One region of the Paenibacillus sp. RC334 genome, then DNA from elsewhere that is predicted to be linked to it. Evidence: predicted binding sites of a transcription regulator. Region 1 holds the regulator's gene; each other region holds the start of a gene.
What was found. Region 1 encodes NrdR, which represses ribonucleotide reductase genes. Its sites were predicted from a motif close to AACACNATATATNGTGTT; they were not measured.
Positions count from the first base shown of each region.

Region 1 (10,918 bases):
TGAACTTGCTGTTTGCTCCTAAAGAAAGGGAAACTCTACCACCAACTCGATAAAACACTTCGCTACGCTTCGTAGACGTTTCATCGACCTGCCGCCGTTTCCCTCTTGCCTACGGCAATTCACTCTATGCGGCTAATTTTGATCTTTTGATTTGATGATATCCATGCTCTGGACGCACAAAAGCTATATAAACAACGGTTTTATTAGTCAAAAACCATATGTTTAGCCAATATCCAGTACCTTTTGTTATAGTTTGGGTTAACATCACCGTTGTCTAATCGTCTTCTTCTGTCCTTGTTCGTTTTAGAATCATTATTGATATTATATGGTAAACTGTTCTTCTGAAAATAAATATTTAACTGTTCAACATCTTTCTGTTGTCTTCTTCTTCCATCATGTAAATCAACTTTTTTAATTAACTCCGCTTGTTCTTCCTTGTATAAACGTTTACCTACAATTGTATCTAGGTAATCTGTAATATCAGCCTTTTCATATGTATCATCCAATATTGTATATGTATCTTGTTGGAGCTTCGTTTTTATGTAATTCATATATCCATTTTCTTCACTGACTACTTGTTCAAAAAACTGCTTGTCATATATCTCTTTGAAGAACATCAAATCATTGATAGCTTTATCATATCCAACTTCATTATTTACTGGACGATCATATACAATTCGATTAGGCTGTTTCCTATACTTCTCCACATAGTTTGATGTTCCATGTTCTTGTAGGTATAAAGCAGGTTCGATCTGTTTGTCACAGTCTCTGATCAGTTTGTTCAACATCTTATTCGAGATATTTTTGATGATTACAGTGACTTTATCTGATTTGTCGATGATCCTCTTCCTACCTAAGCACTGAATCAGAACGTCTATATCCATAATATCGACAATCACATACTTGATTAGTTTATCCTTTAGATTGATGCCATTGTCTAGTACCTTGACCAAATCAAATTTGAGGATAGAGATGTTTTAATTTACCTCTAGCCTGCTCGGTAGTAAACTGCCATTCAACCGATTTCTTCGTTTGATTGCGTTCTCGTTCCCAAGCCGATACCTCGCCTTGCAATTCGTGAATGGAGGCGATTCGACGGTTCAGGCACTGAATCGTCAGTGCACTGAGTTCAATCTCAGCGATGTTCAGCCAACTACCATGTTTAGGCGTGTAATGAATTTCCAAGCGTTTCGCTAAAGCCAAAGCGCGCTCAGGCTCAAAGGTTTCATACAAGGACGAAATCGTATGCGTATTCAAGTTGTCCATGACCAGTCGAATTTTTTTCGCCTCTGGATAATGAACTTCTAGCAGCTCCTGAATCTGCAGGGCCCAGTCAGATTTCGTGCGTCTTTCCGAAGCCTGCACGTGACGCCAACCAGCAAGCGGCTCCGTGAACATAAACAGGCTGCAGCTTCCTTTACGGATATATTCATAATCTTCTTTCTGAACTTGTCCAGGCTTCATCTGTTGTGGAGGCCGCGAATGATCCAGCAACTGCACGGGCTGCTCATCCATACAAATCAACGGAATTTCCGGGTCGTATGGCAGGGCATACGTTTCCAGAATATTCTCCATACGAGCCACAAATTCGCTGCTGGATTTAGTGGGAATGCACCACTGTTTTTTCAGGTGAGGCTTAAGCCTTGTTTTTTTAAAGTTGTTCGAATCGTCTCTCGTCCTACCGACTCTAAAATATTCAATTCCATTACCCGGCGCGTCAACAGACGTACGGTCCAGCGGGCATAGCCTTGCGGAGGCTCGGAGCAAGCCAGAGCGACAATGCGCGCCTCGACCTCACCAGTCACTTGAGAAGGCCGTGCAGGCTCGGCACGCTCTCGGTAACGCAGCGTCTCTTGAATCCCACGAGTGCAGTAATCCCTGACCGTGTTGTGTACCGTGACTTGGCTGACTCCTGCACGCCTCGCGATTTCTGCGTGAGTGGGAATCTCTCCCTGGCTTTCGTCTGCCAAAAGAAGTACGAGACAACGATTTCGAATGCCTTTAGATGTGGAATCGCTGTGAAGGAGTTGTTCAATCCATTTGCGTTCCTCTGCTTGAAGTTGAATCTCGTATTTTTTGTTCATGTGATCCCCTCCCAATTTTTTCTTATAGGGAGAGTTTAAAAATTAAATCAGAATTGGTCAAGGTACTAGATATTCCAATTATACAATTTAACTTTTAAATCCTTTAGTACACAAATCTATTTACTGTCTTCTTCCTTGATGTAAGTAGCGTCATATTGAATGATTGCTTTAGTTTCATCAGTAGCCTTTGAAACGTCGTAGACTACTTCATCTTGATTGAATTTATCTTCATCATGGAGAGATTGCGGTTTTTTTATAAATAATCCATCTTTAGTATAGATTTTATCAGGATGATTAAGTCCTTCTAATACACTATCAGGGACTATTGCTTTTGTAACGCCCTTCATTTCTTCAGAAGTATCATCACTAGCAAAAACATTATTACTAATAACTACAGCAAACGTAACAGTAAGGGCAGCCAACCCCAAAAATTTTAATTTAGCCTTCACTTCTTTCCTCACCCTCCATTAAATTAATTTGTATAACCATTTCCAGAAATTTTAATTTGATATCCATCTCCATCTGTTCCGGTGTGATTGCCAATTAGCAAATACACTGGATTGCTTGCTGTACCTTGAGGAACATCAGAAAACGTTATAGTTTTACCATTAACATTTCCATAGACCTTAATTACTGACGACTTTTTCTTATAGTCTTTCGTTAGGAATTGGTAATTAACTTCAGCTGGTATGCTACTAATTCCTGAGTCCTGTACAACCGTAAGGGATATGTTTCCATATCTATGAACTGGCAAAGGACTTGAAGAGAATATTTGATCACTTAGCTTTTTGAAACTATAACTGATATTTTGTCCATTTGTGTCCATTGGTGTAATTACAGAATTAGAATTATCTGTAATTGTTTGTGGTATGGATGGTAAATAAGCATCGTTGCCTGTTGTGCCTAAGTTAATAACTTGTACTTCAGATGAAGCAGCAGAGGATGTGTTGTCAATCGAGGGACTGTCAGCAGAGGCTACGGAAGCTAAAGATAACACCAAAGAAGTTGACATTAAAAGAGTAGCAATTTGTCTTTTCATTAATAAATACCTCCAATAGTATTATTTATAGAAACTTTTTTTGTGCTAGTTGTTGACAGACAAAAAAAGTAACTAACGAAGATTTCAAGCATATGAATATAAGATGTAGGGTAAAAATGGGTTTTAATTAATTATATGTAACTAAAATCTCTCTTTTTAATTAAATATGGTTTTGATTTCATATTATTAGATAAAATTTCCTAACCAATATATTCAAATTATATGTATGAATACTACAAAAGTCAAATTGATCAACTCTTTTTTCAATACATTTGTAATCATAGTTTTAAAGTAATATTTTGATGTTATCAGTAATGAGGATAGGAGGTTGGCGCTGTGTCAACCATATGAGAGTATCGCCAACTTTGGAGACACTGTAGAGGACAACTCGTATCGACACCCCGTATCGAAGCTCAATCGTAAAAATTGATCTTATATTCATAAAACACTTATTTCATATGGCTTTTTGCCGTGATCGAACCGAAATTAGTATCAAATAAAGTTTGTATCGTGCCGTATCGAAAAAACAGCTAAAACATAGATAGAATAAGGACTTTTGGTAAATTTGATCAACATCATAATGCGTATCGTGAATATCGGAGAAGAATGTTCAAAAAAGCTTGATGGATCAAGGGATATTTAAGTTTTTATAAATTTAATTGTATGAAATACAAAATTGAATTTTCCTTTATTTATCTGCATTTTGTATCGTAGCTCAATCGAATCGTAGGACTAAGGGAAGGAGCGGAGTGGAAGACATATTTTCATGTTTTTTCACTCTATCAAGTTGGTTCTGTATATAAAAAAGACTCATCCGTTGGACAAGTCTAGAATGTCATAATACTACTTTATCTACTTAGAATAACTATTGTAGATCTCTTTCCAGTTTATAACGTTATTGATCAACTGGTCTTTAGTAATATCGCCTTCACTGTAATCAAAGAACCAATTACCTGCTATGTCTCTACAGAAAGTATCTTCATGTCCAAATCCCTCTAGATCACCGTGAAGTTTGCACATTTCAACTGTATTGTCCCTTGGCATACCTACAGAATCTAAAATAATAGCTTCAATTTCTGAAATGTATGATTCGTATACATTCCATGTTATTTCTAAAGCATCTTCAACTTTTTTCTGCTTCTGTTCCATATCTGTGATCATGTCGATTAAACTGGACATTGTTGCTTTGTTCATCATTATCACCTCTATTTATAGTAGGAATATTATACCACCCAAATCCCCTTTTACGCATGTTCTCGATGCAGTCTATTTTCTAAAATTAAGATTCACGATAGCATCCAAAATGAAACAAGCCTCATCACCTCTCAACGAAATACCTATTGGTCATATACCAAGCTTTCCCTTCCACAGTATCAACCGTACCCTTCTTGCTATCCAAGAACACAATTTCACCACATTCCTTGCAGCCCCACTTACTACGCTTGTATGCTGATTCCTCTATGTACGAAGCTTCACATTTACACTCTACCTGAATCAGTGTCTTATGCTGACTGTATGCGTCTGCTAACTGCACACTGGCCTTACTTGCTGCTGTAGGTTGTATTGCTGCTACATGTTCCCTCTGCTCAGAGTATTCATTATGTACCTTAAAATCTGCTACAAGCTCAGGATTCAATCCAAAGTGTTCCTTGCCTACTGTCGTCACATACTTACTGCCTACACGATATGACTCTATCCAGTCCTGTATTTGCTTATTGGATAGATTGACTGTTCCTTTGATGCCGCTGTTCATAGTGTAGGTCATTGTGTGATGCTGATTTAGGTTCATATATAATGCTGCTCCTTTAGTCTATCTTATAACATTTATTATACTATAAATAGAAAACAAAAAAGACGTGGTTGCCCACGCCCTTACAATTAATCAATTTTACGAATGTGTCAAAGAAACAATTAAGAAGAGATGCTCACCGTCTCAAAAAACTGAAAACGCAATTTCTCCTCTTGGTTTTCAGGAGGCATTTCCTTGAACCAATCTTCTAATGTATCTTTTTCATTAAAAATACTTGATCTCCAAAATTTCATTCCTAATTTCGGAAAGGAATACATCCAGCCTAATTCTGGATGTTGTCGCTGTAAATACAGGCTCCTGCGAGCTTTTCTTCAAAAAACCTGCCGCTAATTGTGGTTTGGTTCAGCGTGATTGATTTTCAACTAACCTGCCCGTTAGCTTAATGAAGCGCCGCCAGTCTAATATTTTATTTTCTCAGTCTACAACTTTATTTCCCGAGTCTAACACTTTATTTTTCAGTCTATTACTTTATTTTCTTTGGAAAACAACATCATTACTTCGGGCAAAATTTTGTCCAATGTTGATTTCATTTTCCCCAATAGTTTCTGCCACATCTTTTAGATGGACATTTTGTCCATCTAAACTTCTCTTTCCTGCACTTCCGTCTCTTACTCCCCAATATTCCTTCAAAAAAGCAGCTTGACGACCTTTTTTAACAGGATCGGTTTCTGATTCTCCTCTGCGTTCGCTGTTTTCTGCAATAAGACGATACTCCGCTTCCCACTCGTCAATATCAAGGCACAATCCAATTTGGACAAAAAAAGTCCATATTGAGAACACGACAGGTAATAAACGTTTAGACGTTGGGACATTTGGATACAAAAAATCCAGTCACCGTCAATATGGGGGCAACTGGATGGTGAAATTGGTGTTTTATATTGTGAAGATGATAGATAGAGGTAAGGACTAATCAATTGTAAAATGTGACAGTGACTTGATGATTTTACTTTGTTATAAAATTATAAAAATCCATTCCTTGAGTATGTATCCATCTAATCGAATTATACATTCCATCAATGAAAAAATTTGTACTTTCTACGGGATGTTTTACAACTAAAACAATTGCCAATATAACCAATGTATAATAAATGCCCTTTTTACCCATGTCCTCAAGTTTACCCATAATTATCGTTCTCCTTTAATAGTGTAAACCTATTTTAGCATATAGCTGGAATTTATTTCAAATACCCAAAAAGCACCTTCAAGTTATTCACTCCTGAAGGTGCTTTAATATTCATTATTAATAATGTTGTTTATAACGCTTAGTTACGAATTTTGATGGTAGTATAACTGTAGTACGTGGACTCCCAGCTGAGCTAAGGCCCCATTATATGTAATTAAAAATGTTTCAAGCGACTCCTATATCATATAAAATTTTCATCCCTGTGTCAATACTTTAATAAAAAAATTATAATTACCCTTCCACCATCAACCAAGATACAGTCAGCGATCTAGTCGCTGGCTGTATCTTTGGATAAAAGTGTTTTCAGTTCCTTCATAAACATGTTGATATCTTTGAACTGCCGATATACGGACGCAAAGCGCACGTAGGCAACCTCATCAACAGGATAGAGCTGTTCCATGACCAGTTCGCCGATCTGCTGGCTGTCCACCTCAGTAGCGGCTGTGTTGCGGATAGCGTTTTCCACCTGGGATACGATCATATCCAGTTGCTCGACAGATACAGGACGCTTCTCGCAGGCCCGAATGAGACCGCGCAGCATTTTATCACGGCTGAATTCTTCACGGCTGCCATCCTTTTTAATGACCATCAGTGGAGTCTCCTCCACCATTTCAAAGGTGGTAAAACGCCTGGCACATTGCTCGCATTCGCGGCGGCGGCGGATGGACTTGTTGTCATTCGCAGGCCGAGAGTCCAGCACCTTTGTTCCATTGTAGGCACAGTAAGGACATTTCATAAATTCACCACTTCCTTTTTCCAATAAATTCCCTATACTTTTTCGTAATAATTTTGTCAAAACGGTTCATAATATGTTTACCACGTCGCGAGGAGGTGAACAACAATGGCACAAGGAAACAATGGCAACTCCAACAACCTGGTAGTCAGCAAAGCCTCCGGCGCTCTGGAGCAAATGAAATATGAAATCGCTCAAGAGCTGGGTATCAGCATTCCTCAAGATGGATACCAAGGTAACATGACTTCCTATGAGAACGGTTCGATCGGGGGCTACATCACAAAACGCCTCGTAACGATCGCCGAACAACAATTGGCAGGTCAATACCAATAATCGCGGTAATAACGCAGAAGAAACAAGAAAAAGTGTATGGACGGGCTGCTAAAAACAGCCTGTCCTGCGCTTTTTTCATTTTAATGCCACCAGGCTCATTCTGTCATGACATATTTACACGCAGCCTCGTCATCCGTTAAAACTGATTATAAATTTTTGTGTATTGCCTGTAGTAGTAAATAACCCGCTGTACATAATGTCGTGTCTCGCCAAAAGGGATTTGCTTGATGGATTGTTCTTTCCCATCCCATACCCCCTTATCCAGCCACTCCTGCACTTTACCGGGGCCTGCGTTGTAAGCCGCAACGATAGCTACCGGATTATCCTTAAATTTCACCGACAGGTTATGCACATACCAGGTTCCCAGCTCAATGTTGGTGCCCGGCTCGTGCTTGACGCTATCCAGCGGAACCTTTTGGATCTGAGCGCTGTCCATAATCCAATTCGCCGTATCGGGCATGATCTGCATGAGTCCCAGTGCACCCTTGTGTGACTGCTTGCTGGTCTTAAAGTTCGTCTCAACACGGATAATGGACGCCACCAAAAACGGGTCCACTTCATACGTCTGCGAGTATTGCCGGATCTCATCCTTATATTGAATCGGATAGAACCACGACATCCAGTTTGAATTAAAAAACAGAATCAAGACAAACCCAACAAACAAAGTCAGCAGGACTCTTTTTTTGCGCAAAATATTCATGCCAGTCCCTTTCGCTGCCAGAATTGATCAATTTGCTGTTTTGTTTCAGCCTGTGTTCCACTATTATCGATGACGATATCGGCCAGGCTTCTTTTTTGTTCAATATCCATTTGCGCGGATAACCGAAGTCCGGCTTGTTCCTCGGTCAATCCATCTCTGAGCATCAAACGCCGGAGCTGCACATCGCGTGGTACGTATACCACCATAATTTCATCGTACAAGCTCTCCAGCCCGGACTCATACAGTAACGGGATATCCGCTAAAACAAGCTTGTTCGGATGTTCCTGCTCGTAAGATTCCATACGCATACGCATTTCCTCACGAATCGCAGGATGTGTAATATCGTTAAGCGCCTGCCTCTGGACAGGGTCTCCAAATACAATCTCGCTCAGCTTTTTGCGGTGCAGAGTCCCATCACTGTTCATCACAGCTTGTCCAAAATGCTGTATGACCGCCGTCAGCACCGGGTGCCCCGGAAGCATCACTTCCCGGGCAATAGCATCTGCGTCGATCAGCAACGCACCCTTGACGACCAATAGAGCCGACACGGTGCTTTTACCGGTAGCAATACCTCCGGTTAATCCGATATTCATGCTCTTTCACCTCATAACAGCTTCAATATGCCCATCATAATCAATAATAATGCCGGTAACACACCCAGCGCCTTCATAAATCGGAATGCCGACAGACAGAAACCTGCTTTCATACCTGCAATCAAAAATGTCCCGCTGAATAATGCAATAGCCAGCGCGGTAGCGAGTGGCTGGAAGCCCAGCATAGCTGCTCCCAATCCTGCACCGAACGCATCTACCGATAAGGCGATACCTAACCAAATCGCCTCCGTAGCGGATATACTGCCTGAACGGTCCATATCTGCAGCAGACGGACTTCGGAGAATCCGAATAACGAGACCCCATTTGCGGAATTCCAAAGAAAATAAGGTCCGTTCCTCTTGTACTTCTAAAGATTTCTCACCCTCCAGAACATTTCTGCTCACAGGATCAGGATCATCAATCAGATCTTCCTTGCGATGCAGGGACTGATACAAAGAGTGGCAGCCAATCCCAATCAGAATAACAGCGCCAAAAACCGTCGTATATACAGGAGACAGAACCTGGGACAATAATGCGCCTAGCTGCATGGATATGCCAATGACCAAACCTGAGCATACTGAAATGATGACAATGGACAGCAGTGGAATTTTCATTTTGCGTAGCCCATATGTAACACCGACTCCGAAACTGTCAAGACTTAGCGCAAATGCCAGCAGCAGCAGGGCTCCCCAATGATTAGCCACTCCAATTCCCTCCCATTGCGAAGGAAGGGCCCTACAGCAGCCAGAACCCTTCGCAGTATTGGTACTTGGAATCAATATATGAGAGGAATGGGCTTTGGGTGACTGTACCTGTTTAACGAAGAGGTTGGCAAACCGGGCAATGATGGGTACCACGTCCGGCTACGACGGATTTTTCGATCAATGTACCACAGTTAACACAAGGCTTAACGCTACGTCCATAGATTTGCAATTGATGCTGGAAGTCGCCCGATTGGCCTTGTCCGTTGACGAATGATTTGATGGACGAGCCTCCGACCAAAATCGACGCGCTCAATGTGGAGATAATAGCTTCATGCAGCACACGAAATTGGTTGCCATCCAAGCTTTTGGCTGGCTGTGCCGGATGTATCCCCGCCTTAAACAATGATTCATCCACATAAATATTCCCGATGCCCACGACATATGACTGGTTTAACAGCGCAGCCTTGATCGAAGTCGAACGGGTCCCCACAGCGGCACGAAGTGCCTCCGGTGTAAAGGACTCGTCCATCGGCTCCAAACCGAGCTTGTTCAGCGGCTTTTCCAGCAAATCCTGTCCTTCCGCAAATAAATGCATCGTGCCGAATTGGCGAACATCCTGATAACGTAATTCCGTACCATCCGTAAAATGAAAGATAACGTGAGTATGCTTTTCCACAGGATCATTTTGCGAATAGAGGCCATACCGTCCTTCCATTCTGAGATGGGAAACGAGCACCAGCCCGTCCAGCAGAATCCGCAAAAACTTCCCGCGTCTCTCCACTCCTGTAATGCGATGATCAGCCAATTCCATAGCAAAAGCGTGTATATCATCAGGTCGCTGAATAATGCGCGGCAGATTCACGGTCACATGATCTATATGTTTATCGACGATAAGCTCGTTTAACGTTCGTTTAATCGTTTCTACTTCCGGTAATTCCGGCATGATGTCTTCACCTCACCCTATATTATAACGGAAGCAGCGTTAAATTGGGACTATCTACTCGTTGAAATAACTTATTTCGCTTCGTACCAATTACTTCCATAGCTAACTTCCGCTTTGAGCGGTACAGACAGCTTCAGCGCCGCTTCCATCGTAGCCGGGACAAGCTCTTTCATCGTTTCCAATTCCTCCGGCGGAACTTCGAAAACAAGCTCATCATGTACTTGAAGCAGCATACGGCTGCGAAGATTACGGTCGCGAAGAGCCGCGTCCACCTGTACCATCGCCAGCTTGATAATATCGGCTGCGGTACCCTGGATCGGCGTGTTCATGGCGGTACGCTCCGCGAATGAGCGCAGGTTGAAGTTGCTGGCGTTAATCTCCGGCAAATAACGTCTGCGTTCCAGCAGCGTTTTTACGTATCCGTCCCGCTTTGCATCCTTCACAATATCATCCATGTAACGACGAACGCCCTGGAACACGTCAAAATATTGGTCAATAAAGCGAGCCGCTTCCTTGCGTGTAATATTCAGGTTTTGCGACAAACCGTAATCACTGATCCCGTAGACAATCCCGAAGTTAACCGCCTTGGCAGAACGCCGCATGTTAGAATCTACGTCTTCCGCAGGGATGCCGAACACATCAGACGCCGTCTTTGTATGGATATCCATGTCGTGGACAAAGGCTTCTTTCAATCGCTCATCATCCGAAATGTCAGCCAGCACCCTTAGCTCGATCTGTGAATAGTCCGCTGCGAGAATAGACCAACCCGGCTCGGACGGCACAAATACCTTACGGA
Region 1 covers NZ_CP125370.1:1,810,168-1,821,085, reverse strand. The annotation lists gene QMK20_RS08565 (hypothetical protein) at 204-899, opposite strand; gene QMK20_RS08560 (IS630 family transposase) at 955-1,611, opposite strand; gene QMK20_RS08555 (helix-turn-helix domain-containing protein) at 1,626-2,084, opposite strand; gene QMK20_RS08550 (hypothetical protein) at 2,201-2,533, opposite strand; gene QMK20_RS08545 (hypothetical protein) at 2,557-3,123, opposite strand; gene QMK20_RS08540 (hypothetical protein) at 3,976-4,320, opposite strand; gene QMK20_RS08535 (hypothetical protein) at 4,442-4,912, opposite strand; gene QMK20_RS08530 (hypothetical protein) at 5,402-5,755, opposite strand; gene QMK20_RS08525 (hypothetical protein) at 5,877-6,056, opposite strand; gene nrdR (transcriptional regulator NrdR) at 6,385-6,852, opposite strand; gene QMK20_RS08515 (alpha/beta-type small acid-soluble spore protein) at 6,958-7,182, shown strand; gene QMK20_RS08510 (lytic transglycosylase domain-containing protein) at 7,319-7,882, opposite strand; gene coaE (dephospho-CoA kinase) at 7,879-8,475, opposite strand; gene ytaF (sporulation membrane protein YtaF) at 8,487-9,179, opposite strand; gene mutM (DNA-formamidopyrimidine glycosylase) at 9,292-10,122, opposite strand; gene polA (DNA polymerase I) at 10,194-10,918, opposite strand, start outside.

Region 2 (10,918 bases), 2.4 Mb from region 1:
ATGCGCCTTATGTGGAACGCTCGGAACAACTGCTGAAACGGTTACAGCTGGTGTCTATATTGATTCCAGACTCAGCGGAAGAGGATGAGCTGTATTTGAATTTTAGCTGTTCCTGGGATAGAGAGCATGGCTTGGGTGTACATATGAAGCAGGGAACACCCGAGCATATTCAAGGGGCATACACATTATATGATTTGGAATAGAATCCCCTTCCGGCGTTTAGGAAAAAAGAGGGCCGGGAAGGGGAGGGTTATAGAAATTAGCTGGATACAGCCAACGAATCTCTGGCTGCTTGAGCAGCCAGCACCATTTGCTGTAATGCGGCGACGGATTCATCCTTGGTGCGGGTTTTCAGGCCACAGTCTGGATTGACCCAAAATAAATCAGAAGGCAGTACGCGCAGGGCACGCTGTATCATACTCAGCATTTCTGACACATCGGGAATGCGCGGGCTATGGATATCATATACGCCCAGACCGATGCCTTTGTCATACACCTGATCCTCAAAGCTGACAATCAGTTCTCCGTGGCTACGCGAGGTTTCAATAGAAATGACGTCGGCATCCATATCGGAGATGGATTGGATCATATCCTGAAATTCGGAATAGCACATATGCGTATGGATTTGGGTGGCGGGTTCAACGGTTGCTGTTGTAACAAGGAAGGCTTGAACCGCCCACGCCAGATAGGCTTGCTGCTGTTCTTTTTTCAGTGGAAGCCCTTCACGGATCGCGGGTTCATCGACCTGAATCATGCCAATCCCCGCTTTTTCCAGTGCTTCTACCTCTGCACGCAGGGCCAGTGCTAACTGTAAAGCAACCTGACTGCGAGGAATATCATTACGTTCGAAGGACCAGTTCAAAATCGTTACCGGACCTGTCAGCATTCCTTTGACTGGCTTGGAGGTCAACGATTGGGCGAAGGCCGTTTCTTCCACGGTCATGGGTTGATCGAACGACACGTCTCCGTATATAATCGGCGGTTTAACACACCGGGAGCCGTAGGACTGCACCCACCCGTTTTGTGTAAAGGCAAAGCCTTTCAGCTTTTCGCCAAAAAATTCAACCATGTCTGTCCGCTCAAATTCCCCGTGTACGAGCACATCAATGCCAATGTCCTCCTGGATATCAATCCATTCCTTGATTTGCTGCTGAATGAACGTCCGATACTGCTCGGCAGACCATTCCCCTTTGCGATAGTGCAGACGGGCTTTGCGAACCTCTGCGGTTTGCGGGAAGCTGCCAATCGTCGTCGTAGGCAGTGGAGGCAGATTCAGCTTGTCCTGCTGGATCACACGACGCTCAGCGAAGGGAACGCTGCGTGACTGCGGCTCTTTCGCCAGTAGATCCGCCATATCGGTAGCGGTCTGTACTCGTGCCGCCGAGCTGTTGAAGCGGGTTACCGCGTCCGCACTCTGCTCAAGCTTGGCAATTGCCGAGGGTTCGCGTTTGCCAAGCGCAGCGGTCAAAGCTGCGATTTCTTCCAGCTTTTCATCGGCAAAGGCCAGCGCTTGCACCAGCTCTCGGTCCAGCTTGTGCTCTGCTTCCAGACTGACTGGCACATGCAGCAGACTGCATGATGGCTGCACGATGAGCTGTGCAGCGGTGGTTTGCTCTGCCAGTTGTCCAAGCAGCGCAGCTACGGTGTTCAGATCGGAACGCCATATATTGCGCCCGTCAATAACACCAGCGGCCAGCGTTTTCCCTGCGGGGAAGCCATGTCGTAGCACATGTTCCAGGTTTTCGCCATCATCATGCACAAAATCAAGACCTATTCCCTGTACCGGGAGCGTAGACAGGCGCTCATAATGATCCAGACTGCCAAAGTAGGTTTGCAGCACGATATTTAAGGATGGAGCAGCTTGGGCCAGAGCCTCATAGGCCTCCTGAATAATGTCCAAATCCTCTGTCGGGAATGAGGTGGTCAAGACAGGCTCATCTACCTGCACCCACTGAACGCCTTCCGCAGCCAGCTCAGACAGGACGCGGGCGTACAGTGGCAGGAAGCTTCGTATGATCGCGGCCAAATCCTTACGGTCATAGCCTTTGGACAGAGCAACGAACGAATAAGGACCGATAATGACGGGTTTACCTTCAATACCTAGTTCCTGTTTCGCTTCACGATAAGCCTGCAACGGCTTATTCTCGGTGAACACCGGAGTTGCATTTGCCAATTCCGGTACGATGTAGTGGTAATTGGTATTCAACCATTTGGTCATTTCACTGGCGGTGGCACCCTTTTGTCCACGGGCTATCCCGAAATAGACGGACAGAGGAACAGGCCCATCGGGACGGTAGTTGAACCGTTCCGGCACCAGACCGAACATCACGGATGTATCAAGCATGTGATCGTAATAGGAAAAGTCTCCGACCGGAATTCGATCGATTCCCTTGTCGCGCTGCTTGCTCAGATGCTCCAATCGCAATCGTTTCATCTCGGTATGCAATTCGCTTTCATCCATGCTGCCGTTCCAGAAGCGTTCCAGTGCTTTCTTCCATTCCCGGTTTCCTCCGATACGCGGATATCCCAGGTTACTGCTGATCAAGCCGGACAACTCAGGCAATTCGGTAAATGACATGTACTTTTCCTCCCAGGCTGGTAGCCAGTTTATTTTTGCGTACAAAAAAAGACATTCCTCCCCGGGGTTAAAAATGAGTAGGGGAAAGAATGCCTCCGTTATTTAAAAAATGAAAATTCGGCGACTGCTCTTAACACCTCCCTATCTCCCGTAGGTACTTGCGATGTTGTTGAAATAGGCAGGTCTCCTGACTTACGGATCATGACTTTCAGCGCTCCTTCCCGGTCTGTGGACCAGTGGGTGTATCAACAGCTGAAAATTCCCCGTTTACAGTGGCGGGACCGCGCCGGACTTGCACCAGCTTCCCTTTTAAGCCTGTACTGAATAGAACAGACACCTATCTCCAAGCTATGCGATTATGGTATGACGAATAATTATGCACTCGTATACTTGTTCACCATCATAAGTGAAACTTGCAGGATACGCAATATAAACTCTGTTTAAATCTAAAATGAACTACATGCAAAAAAAGACAAGCCCTCTCCATAAGGAAAGGATTTGTCTTAGGGTGTAGTATCTCATGCGAGTATAACATCGCCTTAGGCTAATGTAACTATAGATCCTGCCTGAATGCTGGCCTTCACATCCACCAGTCGTTGATTGCGGCTGCCCCGGAAGGGAAGGGTCAGATCCTTTTGCTGTTCTACAAAAGGGCCGTCCACAATCACATCGCACAGCAGCGCCAGCTCCCGGCGGGCCTGATCCGTAAGCAGCTCCTCATAGTCAAAGCCCGTATAGGCCCACACGGTTCGGTCAGGGCAGGCAGCGCGGAAGTCGCGCACAAACTGCGTGCATTCCGATGCCGAGAAAAAAGGGTCTCCGCCGCAAAGGGTTAACCCGTCTAGCAGTGGATTATCTGCGATGTCACGGATGACTTCCTGCTGTCGCTCCAGTGTGAACGGTTCACCTGCGCGGAAGCTCCATGACGAGGGATTGAAGCAGCCGGGGCAGGCATGGCGGCAACCGCTAATGAATACGACGGTACGCAGGCCATGCCCTTCGTTCAGAGATTCCGGAATGTAGCCGCACAAATTCACCGATGCTTCACCCGGTCACGCACCTCAGCCTGCTTCGCGGCGTTGAAGCGAACGGTATAATCACCTGTCAGATATCCGGTTACCCGGCGCAAGCGCTGAAAATGCGTATGTTCTTCATCAGCACCGCATTCGGGACAGCTTGTCCCGATAATGCCCTCGTAGCCGCATTCCGTGCAGCGGTCTACCGGATGATTGATGGAGAAGTACCCAATGTTCTGATGGAGCGCGTATTGTACAATTTTAAGAAACGCCTCCGGGTTATTCCGCGCATTACCATCCAACTCGATGTACGAAATCGCACCAGCGTTGCACAGATTATGAAATGGGGCTTCGAGGCTGATTTTACGGGCAGCCGGGAGCGTGTAATACACAGGAATGTGGAAAGAGTTCGTGTAGTATTCTCGATCATTTACCTCGGGAATAATTCCAAAATCACGCTGATCCAGCAACGTGAACTTGCCGGATAGACCCTCGGCAGGCGTAGCGAATAGTGTAATGTTAAGATCATGCAATTCACTCATACGGTCGCAGTAGACACGCATAGAAGCTATGATTCGCTGTGCTTCACGGTATACAGCGTCATCCTCTCCGTGGTGCTTGCCATACAGTGCCTTCATGCATTCGGCTAACCCGATAAACCCGACCGACAGCGTACCGTGCTTCAGTACGTTGCCCACTTTTTCATCCGGCTCCAGCTTTTCTCCGCCTTCCCATACCCCTTCGCGCATCATAAAGTCTGAGGCTTTTGCCGGCTGGCTGGTCTGTATATGGTAGCGATGGATCAGTCCGTCCACGGCAATGCGCATAACCTCTTCCAATCTGGTATCAAAGCCATCCCGGTCAGGTATCTTGCGCTTGCCTGTGCAAATACCGTACTCAATGCCAAGACGCACCAGATTAATCGTATTGAATGAGAGATTACCCTTGCCGCTTTGACGGTTTCTGCCGAAACGGTCAGCAAAGGTGCGGGTACGGCAGCCCATCGTCGCAATAATGGTATCCGGATCATCTGCGCGGTAATAGGGCAGGTTGAAGGTAGCATCCACATTGACAAAATTGGGATACATACGTTTGCTGGAGCATTCTACTGCCCGCATGAATAAGTCATAGTTGATATCGCCTTCGGCCTGATTAATTCCTTTTTTGCATTGGAAAATATGCTGTGGGAAAATAGGGGTTTCCCCGCTGCCCAGGCCACGAATAGTGGCCTCCAGCAATGATTGCGTAACAAGCCGCCCTTCAGCAGAAGTACACATACCGTAATTCAGTGATGTGAACGGAATTTGCCCGCCTGCCCGACTGCTCATGGTATTCAGGTTATGAATAAGGGATTCAGCGGCCTGGCGGGTCTCCGTCTCCGTTTCTTCACGTGCGAATGCGTATGAACGAGGGCAGACCTCCTGTAATAGGCTGCTGGCTATATGTAATTCGTCATCAGGCAGGGTGGGTTCTATTTCTTCTCCGAACAGACGGAGTCCCTTGCGCAGATGCTTGCGGAAGGACCGGGCCACGAAAGGAGCAAGGTCCCAGTCTATTTTATTGGCAGAGACACCTCCAAATTGGCTGTTTTGCTGAGACTGAAATATAATAGCCACCAGTGCCATAGCAGACATAATGGTTTGTGGTGTGCGCACAGAGCCATTGCCTGTATTAAAACCATCTTGCAACAAACGACCAAAAGGTATAAAGATACAGTTCGTAGTCCCGAGCACATATTGGTCCAAATCGTGAACATACACATATCCGTGGTCGATAGCGTCTGTCAGTTCAGGCGGAAGCACACGTAGTCGCGCATACCATTTGGCGTACTCGGAGCCGAGCTTACTCATTTTTCCACTGAACGACTCTCCATTCAAATTTGCATTCTCCCGCAGCATGTCCAAGTCTTGTGCCCCAATGACCCGCTCGCCGATGCTGTATAATTGATGTTCCTCCAACACTTTCATTGCAAAAACCTCCATATAGTAAAATATATATTATTCTCCAAAAAACAATATATTGACGATATCGTGTACTAAACAATTGTTTCGGTCTATATATTGTATATATGGATGGATAGAGAGTATGTGATTATTGTCACGTCGACAGGGGGAGAACGCACAAAAAAGTCAGGTGAAAGTTAGGAACACATCAACGAATACGCTCCTTATTCTACACCTGACGATCGAATATTTGACGGAAAACAAATAGGATGGCAATCCATTGGATCTGAGTATGTTTTGTAATAAATTACTGAATAATTTAAAGCAGCTTTTTCAGTTGGGACACCCGGCCTTGTGAGATATCGAGCATTTCGGCATATACCTTTTGCGGCAGGTTGGGATGTTCCTGAATCAGCTTTCGGAGCTTTTTTACCATTTCTCCTTGCTGGACTCTGGATTGTTTAGGCTGCCAGGTTGTATGGTTACGAACCGGCTTGGTATGTTCTTGAGCCTGGATGGCTTCGGTGCTGGTGGGATGTACATTTTCCTCTGTCTTTAATACCTGAATGCAATCGGCGCAAATAAAGCTATCACGAAAATAAGTCAAATGATCAACTGCGCCGCAAAATTTGCAGGATACACCTGTATATTTCCTTAATACAAATCCTTCTTCATTCACGAAAAATTCGAGCGAATCACCAATATTGATATCCATCGTGGTGCGCATTTCCTTGGGAAGCACGATTCGCCCCAATTGATCCAGAGGCCGTGTCATTCCGGTATTTTTCATAAACCCTTCCTCCTTTGATTATATATCCTGATTATACCAAAAAATATTATTTTTTGCTTTGTTTTTTGCTTTATTTATTGAAGAAAATATACAATTTTTTTAATTTACACACTGTTACTAACCAGGTACATTGGCTAAGAGCTTCCTGAATGGTTCTGTAGAAGGCGCGGACGAAGCTACAATTCGTGATTATAAGCTCATGTCCTAACAAACACCGATATCCACGCCATTGGCGACACTGGTCTATTCGGTATTGATTGAGGAAAGACACCAAATGGTGAGCAACAGCAATTGTTGCCGGGGTACTCCTTTTTCGCTATGATATATTAAAACGCTTTCATAACGGCCTTTTATGATATTTTAAATGGAGACAAGGAGATGACGGATATGAGTCATGAAACAACGGATCTAGAATATCTTTTTCAAAATCCGAAGCTTCATCTGGACGAACGTGTACGGGATTTGGTGTCTCGGCTAACCTTGGAGGAAAAGATTGATTCCATGCTGCAATATCAGCCTGCCATTGAACGATTGGGAGTCCCCGCATACAAGCATGGTACGGAAGCAGCACATGGTATAGCCTGGTTAGGAGAGGCGACTTCATTTCCACAGCCTGTGGGGTTGGCTTGTACGTGGGATACGGAACTGATGCGACAAGTCGGCTCGGTTATTTCGGATGAAGCGCGTGTGTACTACCGCCGTGACCCGGCTCTAAACGGACTGACGTTATGGGCACCAACCGTAGATATGGAGCGTGATCCGCGCTGGGGGCGTAATGAGGAAGCGTATGGAGAAGACCCGTATTTGACGGGAGAACTGGCGAAGGAATTGGTCAAAGGCATACAGGGCGATCATCCGGTATATTTGAAAGCGGTTGCGACATTAAAGCATTTCCTCGGAAACAATAACGAGGTGGACCGGGGAAGTGATTCCTCCAGCATAGACCCGCGAAACCTTCGTGAATACTATCTGAAAGCCTTCGAGAAGCCTTTTACGGAAGGCAAAGCCCAGTCCATGATGACCTCTTATAACCTGATTAATGGAACGCCTGCTACGTTGTACCACGGTGTTAATGATATTGTCAGGGACGAATGGGGAATGGACGGCTTTGTCGTCAGTGATGCTGGTGATGTGATGGGAATCGTAAAGGACCATCAGTATTATGACTCCCACACACCGGGTGTGGCTGAATCTATTCGCGCGGGGATCGACAGCATTACAGATGATGCGGATTTGTCCAAGCAGGCCATTCGTGATGCCTTGGCGCAAGGAACGCTGCAAGAAACGGACCTGGATCAGGCGTTGTTCCATACATTTCGTGTTCGCTTTCGTCTCGGGGAATTTGATCCGGCGACAGACAATCCCTATGCCTTGGTCGGGGAAGAGGTCTTGATGACAGAGCAAGCCCGTGAACTGTCGTTGCGTGCAGCGAGAGAGCAGATCGTACTGTTGAAAAATGAGCGTTCGCTCCTGCCGCTGGACCCTGCGGGGTGCGGCAAGGTGGCGGTGATCGGGGCGCTCGGCAATGAGGTGTACCGCGACTGGTATTCCGGCACGCTTCCATATTTTGTGACACCGCTTGAAGCGATTCGCGCCAAGCTGGAAACCGAAGACGCCCAGGAGCGCGTCATATACCGCGATGCCAAGGATCGCGTGACCTTCGCGGCGGCGGCTGACGGAGCGAAGCTTACAGTTGATTCCTTCGGTGACATGCGGTTGTCCCATGATGCCGAACCAACGGTTTTGACCGTGAACGATTGGGGCTACGGCAGCGTCACGTTGACCGACGAGCGCCTGGGTACCTATGTGACGAGCGATGAGGAAACGCTTCGTGTGACAGCTGAGGAAGCGTATGGCTGGTATGTCAAAGAAGTCTTTGGACTGACTCCTGTTGAAAAAGGGGAGCATCTGTGGACAACATGGAACGGCAAGCCTGTGATCACAGGGACAGAGGGTTCATTGAAGGTAACGGAAGCCGCTAACCAGGACCATACAACATTCCGGGTAGAGACGGTGTCGGATGGTTTAGTGGAAGCAATAGCCACTGCGCAAGCTGCAGATACAGTGATTGTATTCGTCGGCAATCACCCGCTGATTAACGGTAAGGAAGAGAATGACCGTCCGGGCTTGGAGCTGGCAGCTTCCCAGCAGCGGCTCATCGAGGAAGTGTATCGGGTTAACCCTAATACGATCGTGGTTCTGACGGGCAGCTATCCGTTTGCCATCCCTTGGGTACAGGAGCATATTCCAGCGATCGTGTACACGTCTCATGCCGGGCAAGAGCATGGCACGGCAGTAGCGGATGTGCTGTTTGGGGATTACGCGCCAGCGGGTCGTTTGAATATGACATGGTATCAAGCAGAGGATCAATTGGGTAATATCAAAGATTACGATATTATTCGCGGCGGACGTACCTATCAATATTTTGAAGGTGAACCTTTATACGTGTTCGGCCACGGTTTGACGTATTCGCCATTTGAGTACAGCCATCTGCGCACAGATGCCCAAGCGCCCGATTCAAACGACAGGTCCGTCCCCGAAGGTCGTGTGAACTCTTTTGGTGCCCTGGATGCCACGGATACCCTGAATGTATGGGTGGACGTTACGAATCAGGGCATAGCTGCTGGGGAGGAGGTTGTACAGCTATATGTACGGCCCGGAGCTTCGCGAGTAAAGCGAGCATTGAAGACGTTGTGTGGATTTCAACGCATCCGCTTGGAGCCGGGGGAGACGCGAACGATTTCTTTTACAATGCGAGTGAAGGATTGGGCGATTTGGGATGTCACACGGGATCGCTATTGCGTTGAAGCTGGCGAGTACACCTTGCTGGCAGGTGCTTCTTCAGCGGATATCCGGCTGGAGCACCCTGTGAACGTTAGAGGTGAAGTTATTCCGCCCCGTCAAGCCGAACAAAGCATTCGCGCCGAAAACTTTGATGATTGTTCCCGTATCCTGCTGGATGAAAGCAAGGAGCAAAAGGAGGCCTGTGTACGTCCGCGTTCACCTCAACGTCCCGGCTGGATTGCCTTTCATGGCGTAGAATTAGATACGGTGAGCGCGGTTGAACTTCAATGCCGCGTGTCAGGCAATAGTAGCGATGCAGCAATTGAGCTTTGTTTGGATACGCCGGACAGCGAAGTTGCAGCACGTATAAACGTTGGCCATACGGGAGGAGCGCAAGCATGGATGACGCTCTCCGAAGCACTGGGTACAGTCTCAGGTTCACGTGATGTGTACCTGTGGTTGAGTGGCGAAGTGCGGCTAAGTTATTTTACTTTGAGCGCTTGTGCTACAGGAGATTCCAGCCTTCAGGCTTGAACTTACTTCTGACTTCACGTACAATGCATTCAACGAAGTTTCTACAGCTTAGGGGTGTCATTTCATTTGAATAGTGAAAAAAGACTACGCACCGCAACGCCCAGATGGCTTGGGGTGGCGGTAAAGGCTCTTGTCTATTTGGAAAAGCATGGAGAGCTCTGTGCCAGCGGGTCTATTGCCCGCTCTATTGACTGTGAGGTCACCTTGGTGCGCAGGGTGCTGACGCGACTTGTACAGGCAGAATTAATAGAAGCACGTGAAGGCCGTGAGGGAGGCTATGTGCTTACCCGTTCGGCAGACCATATTACACTTGCCGATATATACCACGCCATTGAAATATGTGATCCGATTTTTCCAGGTATGATGCATGAGCCAGAGACGAATCCTTTTTGTGAGGAGCTTGCAACCGCCGTATCGGAAATCGTAGTCGAGAGCGAACGACGTATGCTGGAGGTATGGGAGTCTCATACGCTGGCCTCACTCGCCAAGCGTACAACGCTGGTGGTGGGCGGCAGTAGCCATAGTGAAGGCGAGGATGCCAAGGCTTCTTCCAAAGGGGATTAACACATTTTTTTCAAAACGGATAATAGCCGATACGACTCTTCCGAGAGAGGGTTGTATCGGCTATTTCTGTAGGGTGCTCATATGATGCGAAATCGTAAATGAAAAGAATGCCCGCTTTATACCTGATAGGAGCAGACCCGATTACGCCCTGCATTTTTAGCTTCGTATAGCGCTCTATCCGCCTGTTCCAGCAGAGCCGCCCCTGACATATCCTCCCCGGTATCGGGAAAGGTCGTTACGCCGATAGACACCGTGACTTTGAGTACAAGCCCGTCTGACAAAACGAACTCGTACTGATCTACCCCGCCAAGGATCTGATTCGCTATGCGTAACGCTTGCCGGAAAGCACAATTCGGCAGAAGTACGGTGAATTCCTCCCCGCCGCTGCGGGTTACCACATCAAAGGAGCGACATTTTTCCCTCAAAATCTGACCTAGCTGACGCAGCACTGCATCCCCGGCCGCATGACCGTAGGTATCGTTCACTTCTTTAAAATGATCAATATCCAACACCAGTACAGATAAGTGCTCGTGACGTTGACGAGCTTGAGGAAGCTGCTCTTCCAATGAAAATTCGAGCTGTCTTCTGTTGCTTAAATTGGTGAGATGATCTGTATAGGAGGTATGCTCCAGACGAAGTAATAGCTCATTGGAGGTATTGATGGACTCAGCAATGAGATACAGAAGAAATCCGCCTGCCATAGAAATAA
Region 2 covers NZ_CP125370.1:5,384,741-5,395,658, reverse strand. The annotation lists gene QMK20_RS24760 (DUF6985 domain-containing protein) at 1-203, shown strand, start outside; gene metE (5-methyltetrahydropteroyltriglutamate--homocysteine S-methyltransferase) at 260-2,578, opposite strand; cobalamin riboswitch at 2,739-2,934, opposite strand; gene nrdG (anaerobic ribonucleoside-triphosphate reductase activating protein) at 3,118-3,615, opposite strand; gene QMK20_RS24745 (anaerobic ribonucleoside triphosphate reductase) at 3,612-5,561, opposite strand; gene QMK20_RS24740 (AbrB/MazE/SpoVT family DNA-binding domain-containing protein) at 5,857-6,327, opposite strand; partial or broken gene QMK20_RS27475 (DUF7916 family protein) at 6,449-6,579, shown strand; gene QMK20_RS24735 (glycoside hydrolase family 3 C-terminal domain-containing protein) at 6,715-9,645, shown strand; gene QMK20_RS24730 (Rrf2 family transcriptional regulator) at 9,712-10,209, shown strand; gene QMK20_RS24725 (GGDEF domain-containing protein) at 10,326-10,918, opposite strand, start outside.
Region 2: the regulator NrdR is predicted to act here: its motif matches at 5,644-5,661, upstream of QMK20_RS24745 (anaerobic ribonucleoside triphosphate reductase).

Region 3 (10,918 bases), 210 kb from region 1:
ATTCCGATGGTGAGCTGTACACCCAGATGACCCTGTAGCCACTCGCAGCCCGTTTGCGCCATCTCTTGCAGCTTCACAGCCAGCAACCCTTCCCCATCACCATCCTCTTTCCGCAGCAAAATGGCAATTCTTTCGCGGCTCATCCATTCTGCCCAGCCCTGCCAACCATAAGTGGCTGCAAGCTCCTGCATCACACCAAGCAACGACAGGCTTAGGCGTTGATCTTCACTTCCATGCTCATTCGAACTTCTACTACCCGCTTGTGGTCCTTCTGTTGTGTACGGCTGCTCCAGTTCCAGATCATGCAGCTCTACCACCATGACGGCGTAGACACGGATAGCCTCTCTCTGGGTATCGTCCACAAAAGGAGACAGATTATCCAAACGCACCGCGGCCGTTTCCATGGTTGTACCTTCCATCAGGTCAAGGAACAGCTGTCGTCGCCGAATAAGTACATTCGCCTGCTCTTGCTGTTCATAATCGACCGTTTGCCGAATCAGACTTTGCAGCGCGTGATCAATCATCCACAGCTCATCTTTGTTGTTTTCCTCACCGGGGCGGCCCGGCAATTGTTGAATGCGCTGCATCATCAGTTGAATCGGCCTGTAATTTCTGCGTGTTACATAAATAATGTAGATCACTGCCAATACGACAACAGCCAGCCCGAGCACAATCCAAACATAAGAAATCACAGACACCCACTCGAACAGTTGCCCGGCACGAATGCCACTTTCGAAGCTCCACCCTAGCCGGGCCGACGGCAGATGAGTCAATTGCTGTCCGTCTTCCTCTTTTACAGCTCCCCCTGCGCCGGATGCAACCGGATAGATCGTATGCCCATTGCCATCCTTAATCACCAGATAAGAAACCGCCGGATTCGTCATTTGACCGATCATTTGCTCTAACGGATACACACCGATATTGACCACCAGCAACCCTTGTCCCCCGAACGGCAACGGAAGACGCTTATGCATCGAAATCACACGATCTGACGTATGTTTGCCCGGCTCCTTCCATTCCCGCACTGGTGACCACTGCCGATCCTCAGACCGCAGCGCCTGCTCGATATACGGATAATCGCCAAATGTCTTGGCATCCTGAAGTCCGCTCCTGGTAAGTACCTTTTGATCTTTCATCCTGTAAATATAAATAGAATGTACCAATTCATGATTATCCTTGAGCGCACGCAAGCTTCCTGCCAGTCCATACAACATCGTACTGCCGCTCTGCGCCTGTCCATTCAGAAAGTAGCTGTAGCTCTTATTGGTTTCCGCCTCGCTTAATACGTCCATTTCTACCTTCGTCAGCGACTTTTCCACACTGTCCATCACAAATCCGGTCGTGATCCGATTCGCCTTCCCGGTTTCATTACGCGATATCTCATTCACGATCAGGAAGGATAAAAAAATGAGAATAGACACGGTCAACATAAAAATCGGGAAATAGGAAAAAAACAATCTCCTGTACCAGCTCTTTCGCATCATATACCCCCTGCCGCCTAATGCTTTCATGACCCTTTTTATAGACCTTCGTCCAACACTAAGCATACTCGTGATGTCAGCTTTAATGCGATCTTGATTATACTTTGAACCTATTTTACCAAAATTAGAGGCTAAATAGATAGATTTCTCACAAATATCCATTAACATTAAATTTAAAAACTTATTTTTTGTTAAATATACTAACACAACGAAAGCGCTGTACATATCATCACAAAATCATGTTTACAACAAAAAAAGGCTTATCCGCCTAAATGAAGTACGGATAAACCTGATCTGTTCTCTAATCTTGTATCCAATCTAGCAACGAGCGTACCGTCAGTTTGCCTGGAGAAGCTGCCTCAAAAGCCGAGCTCCCTCTGCCCAGAGCCAAAAATCCCACCGTTTTAGGAATACCGGGAGCCAAATCCAGATGATTGTCGCTGAAAATGCCTTCCTGGTCCGCCGACAGCCATACATGCCTCGCCAATACATCCGAGCGAAGGTTAAAGCTGCTTCCTCCGCTTCCCTGCACCTCTGTTACTTCAATATTCGGCTGCGGCAAATGCATCTCTTTTGTGTCAGCAAAATAAACTTCACAGGAATCCACCGGTTCACCGTTTTGTATCAAACGTGCGACCAGCATATGCTCAGCAGGGTTCAGGCCCTTCAGCCATTTGTCGGCAGGCAGTATATGTACCGACCCCGCTGCATTAGCTTGCTGCTCTACCTGAATGTCCTCTTCACGGATGGCCTTACTACCCCGGATATGCAAAAGCGTCAGCCGCAGCGTGCCTTGAACAGGTTTTAGCGTATCGTTGACAATATGCAGCTCCTTATTACCCTGCTCCGTATCCGCCACGCTCAGCAACACGTCTACAAAGCTGCGCTTAGCCGTATATTGCAGCGCCTTCCAGCGACCAAAATAGTCCATACTCGACCAGGAGGCAACGGGCCAGCAATCATTCATTTGCCAATACAATGTGCCCATGCAGTAAGGTTTGCGACGCCGATGCGCCTCGATGGCCATTTTCATCGCTTCCGCCTGTAAAATCTGACTCATGGGAAGAAAAGCTTTAAAATCCTTCGGCTCCCGCATGTACCGTTCCATATATTCTTTAATCAGGCGATTGCCCGCCCCGTTCTTTTGATGGGCCAGCATTACCGCAGATTCCAGCTCCAGATCGTTCTCTTCCGCATAAGCGCGCACGGACCTGTATTCGGGAAAGGACTGAAAGCCATATTCACTCATAAAACGCCCCACATGCACATGGTAATTCTCAAAAGGCTCAGATGCGTGCCACACGCCCCAGTAATGAACATCCCCAGCCGTCGAGGACGGATGAGCATGCTGATTTCGGTCTTCAGACAGGCCGATCAGTGGAGACGAGGGCCAATATGCCGTCTGCGGGGACCAGCTGTGTACCACTTCCGGTAAAATCCGGTGAAAGAGCGTCTCATAATCAGACCACAAGCGCTCTCGCTGCGCTGGCGTATAATTCTTTTTCCAGTCCCAGCCTCCCTTCTCCTCATAATGCGCCCAAGCCGAATCAATCTCATTATTGCCGCACCATAACGCGATACATGGATGATTGCGCAGACGCTTGATGTTGTCCTCCGCTTCCTTAGCCACATTGTCCAAAAAAGCTTGATCGCCCGGGTACATACTGCACGCGAACATAAAATCCTGCCATATCAATAAACCGTATTCATCGCAAAGCTCATAAAATACGTCTTCCTCATAAATACCGCCGCCCCAGACCCGCAACATGTTCATATGAGAGGCGGCAGCGCTGGCAATCTCATGCCGATACCTTTCCCGTGTCACTTCAGGGGCAAAGCTGTCATTCGGAATATGGTTGGCTCCCTTCGCAAACACTGGAACCCCGTTCAGTTCAAAATAAAAACTCTCTCCCACCACATCCCGTTCACGCACAAGACGAATCGAACGCAAGCCCGTCTTCACCGTTTTTTCCGCGATTACAGCTCCTTCATCCCGCTCCACAAGCTCAGCTGCAAACGTATATAGATGCGGCTCTCCAAGTCCCCGGCACCACCACAGCTTTGGCTGCTCCATATACAATTCCAGATCCACCGTTTGCCTTCCCTTCAACAAACGAACAGGCTTCGACCACTCCCTGCCGTCAGCGGAAATACGCAGATCGGCTTCTCTGATCTCACCCGCATTCTCAATCTCTGCCACAGCCGTGAGTCTGGCTCCCTCTGCACTTATTTCATCCTGCCGGATAAACAAGTCCCTTACGATAAGGCCGGACCATGCCTCCACGCGCACCTCTCTCCAAATGCCACTCGTCACCAGCCTCGGTCCCCAATCCCAACCGTAATGGTAAGGAGCCTTGCGCGCGAAAACGCTTACCTTTTTGTCCGCCAAACCACCTGCTTCGGACTGATCATTCGGCGCAGGAAGAGCGTAACCTAGTTGTTCCAGCTTGGGCACATCCTCAGCTATTGGAGAACGGAACGCGATTTCCAGCCGATTCTCTCCCTGTTGAACCCATGCCTTCACATCCCGTCTCCACATCCGAAACATATTGTTGGCCGTCAAAACGGGGTGTCCATTCACTTTTACCTCCGCATACGTGTCCAAGCCCTCCAGCACCAATTCTACACACGGGCACTGAAGCTGTTCCACACTCATTTCAAAATGGGCTTCGTATATCCAGTCCTGTTTGTCAATCCATTGTACCTTCTCCTCGTTCGTTCCGATAAAAGGATCAGGAATTTTACCATGTCGTAAAAGGTCCGTATGCACACATCCCGGTACCTTCGCGCTAAGCCACTCATCACCTTGCGCTTCCCTAAACCTCCAGTTATCCAACCCTGTCACATTGAACATCGTCGCAAGCCTCCCTGTAAGGATGATTGGGAACATCTTGGCTCCTCTATAAACATAACAAAAATAACATTAAGCTAACAAATTAGTCAAATCGTTTTTTGTAAAAAAACAAATTGAAAAACAACAAAGAAAAGTCGCTCTCGCCCAAAAAAGGCTAAAAGCGACTTTTTTATCTTCCCCATGTACTGAGCTCAATCATCTACATCTGGACATCAACTATATTTGATTGTACTAATCGGGTGTTCATGATCATCATTTCCCTGACTGAGCCGCGGCGCATACCCCTCCCGTATGACTAGCTCCGCGTGCAGCAGCTTTTTCTCGACGGGCGAATCCGGGTTGGTTATACGCCATAGCAATTGATCCACCGCACGCATTCCCAGCAGCTCCTTATCCACTCTCACCGTAGCATAAATCGGCATCTGCTCGCTCGTATCGTCAAAACCAGTCACTCCACAGCGCCTTGGGACGTCAATTCCCTTTCGTTTGAGCACATCCACCACGTGCCCGGCAGTCACATCATTCACACATACAAAGATCTCCGGCAATTCATCCTCGGTCAGCTTGTCCAATTCCTCGGCGAGCTTCTGCGCTCCCATGTGGAGCAAAGCTCCGTTTTGCTTTAAGTCTATTCCTCCAAGCTCCAGTGTGGAGCGAAAAGCTTCCCAACGTTCATAGAAACTGTGAGCATCGTCGATATTTCCGACAAATTGAAAACGGGTATAGCCCCTGCACAGCACATTTCTCATGAGTTCAGACATACATGTGCGGTTATCTGTAAACACCGTATCGCTTAAAAACGCAGCATCCCAATGGTCCACCATGACGACCGGAATGCTCATCCGATAAATATTCAGCAATATAGAAGTAGAAATCGACCCCACTGTGATAATGCCCCTGATCGCTTCTGGATTCAGCAAAGAAAACATATCCTCTGTTGAAGGCTCCGTTAACGTCAGCATGTTCATTCCCTTTCCATTCAGGCGCTCAGAAATGCCTTCAAACACAGGACCCCAATACCTGGATTCTCTGTTCTGGTGCCGTATATTCGGAAATAACACCAGCACAGTTCCCGACCATTCCCCGGCATCCGTGTCCCGAGGTTCCACCCCCGTTGTCTTTGGATGATTGCGAAAATAGCCCATCTGGGCAGCCAGCTTGACCAACACTGCCCTCGTCTCCTCACTTACTCCGGGCTTGCCGGACAATGCACGCGAAACAGCGAACTTTGAAACACCGGCCGCATCCGCAATTTCCTGCAACGTTATTTTTCCACGCATCTTCTCACCCAACCCTATTCGGAATCTTTTTTTGCCTCTGCCTTTCCAATACATGGGTGTACCCATAAACTGGTATCATCGTAGCACACTTTGTTTTATATCATCAAACGATAGATTTACACAAATCCACACCATCCACCAAAATATGTTTGCATAATAAAAAAACAAACACATAACAAATCAACATAAATGACTTGACGTAGGGTTCGGTATTTCCTACAATTTACTATTGAAAGCACTTACATTATGTAAATCATACTTATAAAGGGGGATTTTGCAGATGTTCAAGATCAGGTCGGTACGACAAGGCTCCATCCTGCTCCTGGCTTTGTTGCTACTCGTCACGACGGGCTGCGCAAACGGAACAGGCGGTACGGCAGAAAAGGAAAATCCCGATGATACCAGTCCTGTTACACTTACTTTTTTTGGTGGTGACGCCAGCTCGAACTGGAATAACATGAAAGATGCAATTGGACAGGAAATTATCAAAAAAACGGGCGTGACACTGAACGGAGAACATGCCGTCAATGGCCGGAGTGAGGAAAAGTTTGCTTTGATGGCTGCCAGCGGAGAGTATCCTGACCTGGTCTATCCCAAAAGCGATGTCGGTAAGCTGGTCGATGCCGGGGCACTCATTGACTTAACCGACCTGATTGATAAATACGGCCCCAATATCAAGAAAGTGTACGGAGACTATTTTAACCGTATTAAATATAGCAATGACGACCCTGCCATCTATACCATTCCGACAAATTTGGGCGTAGATCACATCGCATTTGACGCACAAGCGGGGTTCGAAATCCAGCATCAGGCACTCGAGAAGCTCGGCTATCCGAAAATTCGCACGGTTCAGGATTTTGAAAAAGCACTCAAGGACTATGTAGCCCTATATCCCACCACTAACGGTCAGCCTACCATCCCCCTCTCCCTTGATGCCGAAGATTGGAAAATTCAAATTACCGTGACAAATCCGGCAGTTACCGCTACAGGCGGACCGGACGATGGAGAGTATTATATCGATCCCAAGACGCGTAAAGCCATTCTCCACTACAAACGCCCGGAGGAACGGGAATATTTTCGCTGGCTGAATCATATGTACAACGAAGGACTGCTGGATAAGGATACTTTTGTGCAAAAAAGCGATCAATACAAGTCCAAAATCGCCGCAGGTCGTGTGATTGGACTCATCGATCAGGAGTGGAATTATCAGGATGCCGAAAACGCGCTCAAAGCGGCGGGCAAGGATGAATTTACCTACGCGCATTTCCCGGTTACGTTAAGCGAGAAATACGAGGATCATTCCCTCCAGCCGCTTGGCTTTGATGCTGCATACGGGATCGGAATTACGACCTCGTGCAAAAATCCCGTGCGTGCCATCAAATTTCTGGATTTTCTGGCCTCCGACGAAGGACAAATTTTGCGCAACTGGGGAATCGAAGGCCAGCATTACAAAGTAGAGAATGGCAAACGGGTTATTCCGCCCGATGTGCAGCAACGTAAAAACACCGATAATTCCGCTTTTATGAGAGAGTCGGGCATCGGTTTATATTGGATATGGGGACCGCATTACGGTGACGGCATCAAGGACCCTTCCGGCAACTACTATACGACGAACTATCCCGAGATGATTACCGAAAATTACAGCCGGGCCGAAAAAAAATCCCTGCAAGCCTACAATGCTCGAACGTGGAAGGACCTGTTCCCGAACGAAAAGGATTTTCCAGTGAAAGAATGGGGCGCCGCCTACAACATGCCCGTTCCGACCAATACGAACTACAATGTCATTTATCAGAAGTCGCAGGACATTGTGCGCAAACGGATTCCCGAGGCTGTACTCGCCAAGCCCGATCAATTTGATGCTGTCTATGACCGCATGCTCCAAGAGCTGGATCAGGCGGGCGTGCCGAAGGCTGAAGAAATCTACACCGGACTGATCCAAAATCGGCTTAAGCTGTGGAACGCAGAAAAATAACGATCAAATAAGCTGAACTTAAAAGTTACTTACTGTGCCACTACGCAGTCGGATGGTGCTTCGCTTGTACAGCACCATTCCGCCTACTCCGTTTTGATGCTTATTTTTTCAAGTCAGCTTATAGTTCGAGTTTGGCTTATATGAATGAAAGCTTACAGGGGCTGACAGCCTGATGCTGTTCAGCCCTTTTACATTGAACGTTCTGTTTCATTCCATATATACATGACACGATGATGACTGTCTGTTTCCCTACACGTTCTGCGAAGATTCCGTCGTTTGCTCCGCAGCCTCATACTCACTTCGCAAAATGCCCATTTGAATGATGTCATAGTATTGGCCTTCTCTGAACAGCTTTTGCCGCAGCCGACCTTCCTCCTTGAAGCCGCAGGCCAGATAGCAGCGATATGCACGTTCATTATATGAATAGACCTCCAGCTCCAGCCGATTCAGATTCAGCGTATGAAATACAAATTTCTGTAATAGCCGGATCGCTTCACGTCCGTAGCCTTTGCCCAGGTTATCGTCGCGTCCAATCACAATGCCGAGCGTGGCATGCCGATTCATCCAGTTGATTTTAAATAAATCCAGTTGTCCAATATAGTCCAGTGTGTCTTTATGCGCAATAACAAAGCCCTTGATCTCGGAGTTACCGTCGATCATCATCTGTACGTAGGCTTCGCTATTCGTCTGAGAATGAGGATAAGTAAAAACATCGCTCAAACCGCATGTAATATCCGGGTCATTGACCCATTTTCGTATTTCCGGTATATCCTCCTGACGATACTCCCTCAATACGATGCGTTCCCCAATCATATGCGGCATAGTACATCTTCCCTTCGGTTATGTAATGGTATCTTAATATAGCATCAAACGACCCTGAATCCATAAATCCATTTCCCATCATACGTATCCCCCCTACAGTAAAAGGTAGATTTACCACAGTATCTCCTATTGACAAATCGTACATCTTCATCCCTCAAAACTCCAGTACATTTGTAAAATTCGCACGAAAAAAAAAGTTATTCTGCTTATCCCGCCCCCCGCTTGGACTTGCCCCCAATCCTTGTGCCCAACCTTTTAAAAGTGATTGACCTCACCTATATATAGATATAAAATAGAAATCGTACTCTAAATATAGTGTGCAACGCGTATTTTACACATATATCTTTAAAATACAGATATGGAAGTACCGATATAAATAGGCGTTAAAATTTTGGCGAAGCACAGCCAGCAAGGGGTTGCGAATCTTTACAGGATTTCGAGCCTTGGACAGATGCTGTTTTGCCAAATGTCAAGGAGGATGAATACAATGCTGATTGCCTATGATTCCAAGACCGGCAATGTAAAAAGATTTATCGGGAAGCTCAAGCTTCCGGCGGTCCAAATCCAGGAGCAAATGACTATAGAGGAACCATACGTACTCATTACATATACAACGGGGTTTGGACAGATACCTGAGAGGGTATCTTCCTTTTTGCAAAAAAATGCTCAAAACCTCGTGGGTGTGGCTGCCAGCGGCAACCGTAACTGGGGCGAGAGCTTTGCCAAAAGCGCGGATTTGATCTCCGACCATTATAACGTGCCTGTCATCAGTAAATTTGAATTATCCGGAACGTTCGGCGATGTAGAGCGTTTCAAACAGGAGGTGAGCCGAGTTGCGGCATATTGAACTGAACAACATGTTGATGAAACGCGATACAGATGGCTTTTTCCAATTGGAAAAGGACCAAGAGGCTGTAGACGAATTTATGAAGGAAGTCGAAGAACGGAGCTTGAAGTTTGCGGATACAGCGGCTCAAGTGCTCTACATGATTGAGAATGATTATTACGAAAATTTCTATAGTAGCTATACAGCTGACGAAATTAAGGATATTTTCCATATCACTCATAGTTATAATTTTAAATTTCCTTCCTATATGGCAGCATCCAAGTTTTATACGGATTATGCAGTGAAGAGTAATGACCGTAAGGTTTATCTGGAGCACTATCCTGACCGGGTGGCGGTCGTCGCCCTGCATTTGGGACGGGGTAACGCCGATACGGCGCGCCTGTTGTCCCGCTCGATGATGGAGCAGCGTCTCCAGCCGGCTACGCCAACCTTCCTAAATGCAGGCAAAAGCCGTCGTGGAGAACTGGTGTCCTGCTTCCTGCTCGAAATGGACGACTCCCTCAACTCGATCAACTACGTGCTAAACACTTGCATGCAGTTGTCCAAAATCGGCGGCGGTGTCGCGGTCAACCTGTCGAAACTGCGGTCACGTGGCGAAGCGATTAAAGGTGTAGAAGGCGCGGCTAAAGGAATTATGCCTGTGCTGAAACTGATGGAGGACGGCTTCTCCTACGCGGATCAGATGGGTCAACGTAAAGGCTCCGGCGCTGCATACTACAACATTTTCGGTTGGGATGTACTGGAGTTCCTGGATAGTAAAAAAATCAATGCCGACGAAAGAGTACGCCTCAAGACACTCTCCATCGGACTGATTGTTCCGAACCGCTTTTATAAGCTGGCTCAGGATAATGAGCCGCTGCATGTATTCGCTCCTTACAGTGTGTACAAGGCCTACGGTACGCATCTGGACGATATGGATCTGGATGAAATGTACGATACACTGCTTGCTGACGACCGGGTGAAGAAAAAGGTTGCGATGAGCGCGCGTGACATGTTGACCAAAATTGCCATGATCCAGCTGGAATCCGGCTATCCATACATGATGAACAAAAGTAACGCTAATCAGGCACATGCTCTTAAAAACGTGGGTCAGGTTAAAATGTCAAACCTGTGCACAGAAATTTTCCAATTACAGGAAACCTCTGAAATTGCAGATTACGGTCAACAGGATACAATTCGTCGGGATATCAGCTGTAATCTGGCTTCTCTCAACATTGTAAATGTGATGGAGCATGGGAAAATCCGCGAATCCGTTCACGAGGGGATGATTGCCCTGACCTCGGTCAGCGATATGACCCAAGTCGCGAACGCGCCGGGTGTTGCCAAGGCAAACCGTGAGATGCATTCTGTCGGTCTGGGTGTCATGAACTTGCATGGCTACCTTGCCAAGAACAAAATTGCTTATGAAAGCAACGAAGCGAAGGATTTTGTCCGTACCTTCTTTATGACGATGAACTATCACTCGCTGGAGAAAAGCATGGAGATCGCGCAAGCGGCCGGACAAAGCTTTTATGGCTTTGAGGAATCGGATTATGCGACTGGGGTGTATTTTGACCGTTATCTGAATACCGATTACCGTCCGACAACGGCACGTGTACAAGAGCTGTTCAACGGCATCTATATTCCTTCTCCAGAGGATTGGGACAAGCTGAAGGCAGACGT
Region 3 covers NZ_CP125370.1:2,021,052-2,031,969, reverse strand. The annotation lists gene QMK20_RS09610 (helix-turn-helix transcriptional regulator) at 1-1,484, opposite strand, end outside; gene QMK20_RS09605 (beta-mannosidase) at 1,783-4,335, opposite strand; gene QMK20_RS09600 (LacI family DNA-binding transcriptional regulator) at 4,548-5,615, opposite strand; gene QMK20_RS09595 (ABC transporter substrate-binding protein) at 5,896-7,587, shown strand; gene QMK20_RS09590 (GNAT family N-acetyltransferase) at 7,837-8,409, opposite strand; gene nrdI (class Ib ribonucleoside-diphosphate reductase assembly flavoprotein NrdI) at 8,897-9,256, shown strand; gene nrdE (class 1b ribonucleoside-diphosphate reductase subunit alpha) at 9,243-10,918, shown strand, end outside.
Region 3: the regulator NrdR is predicted to act here: its motif matches at 8,712-8,729, upstream of nrdI (class Ib ribonucleoside-diphosphate reductase assembly flavoprotein NrdI).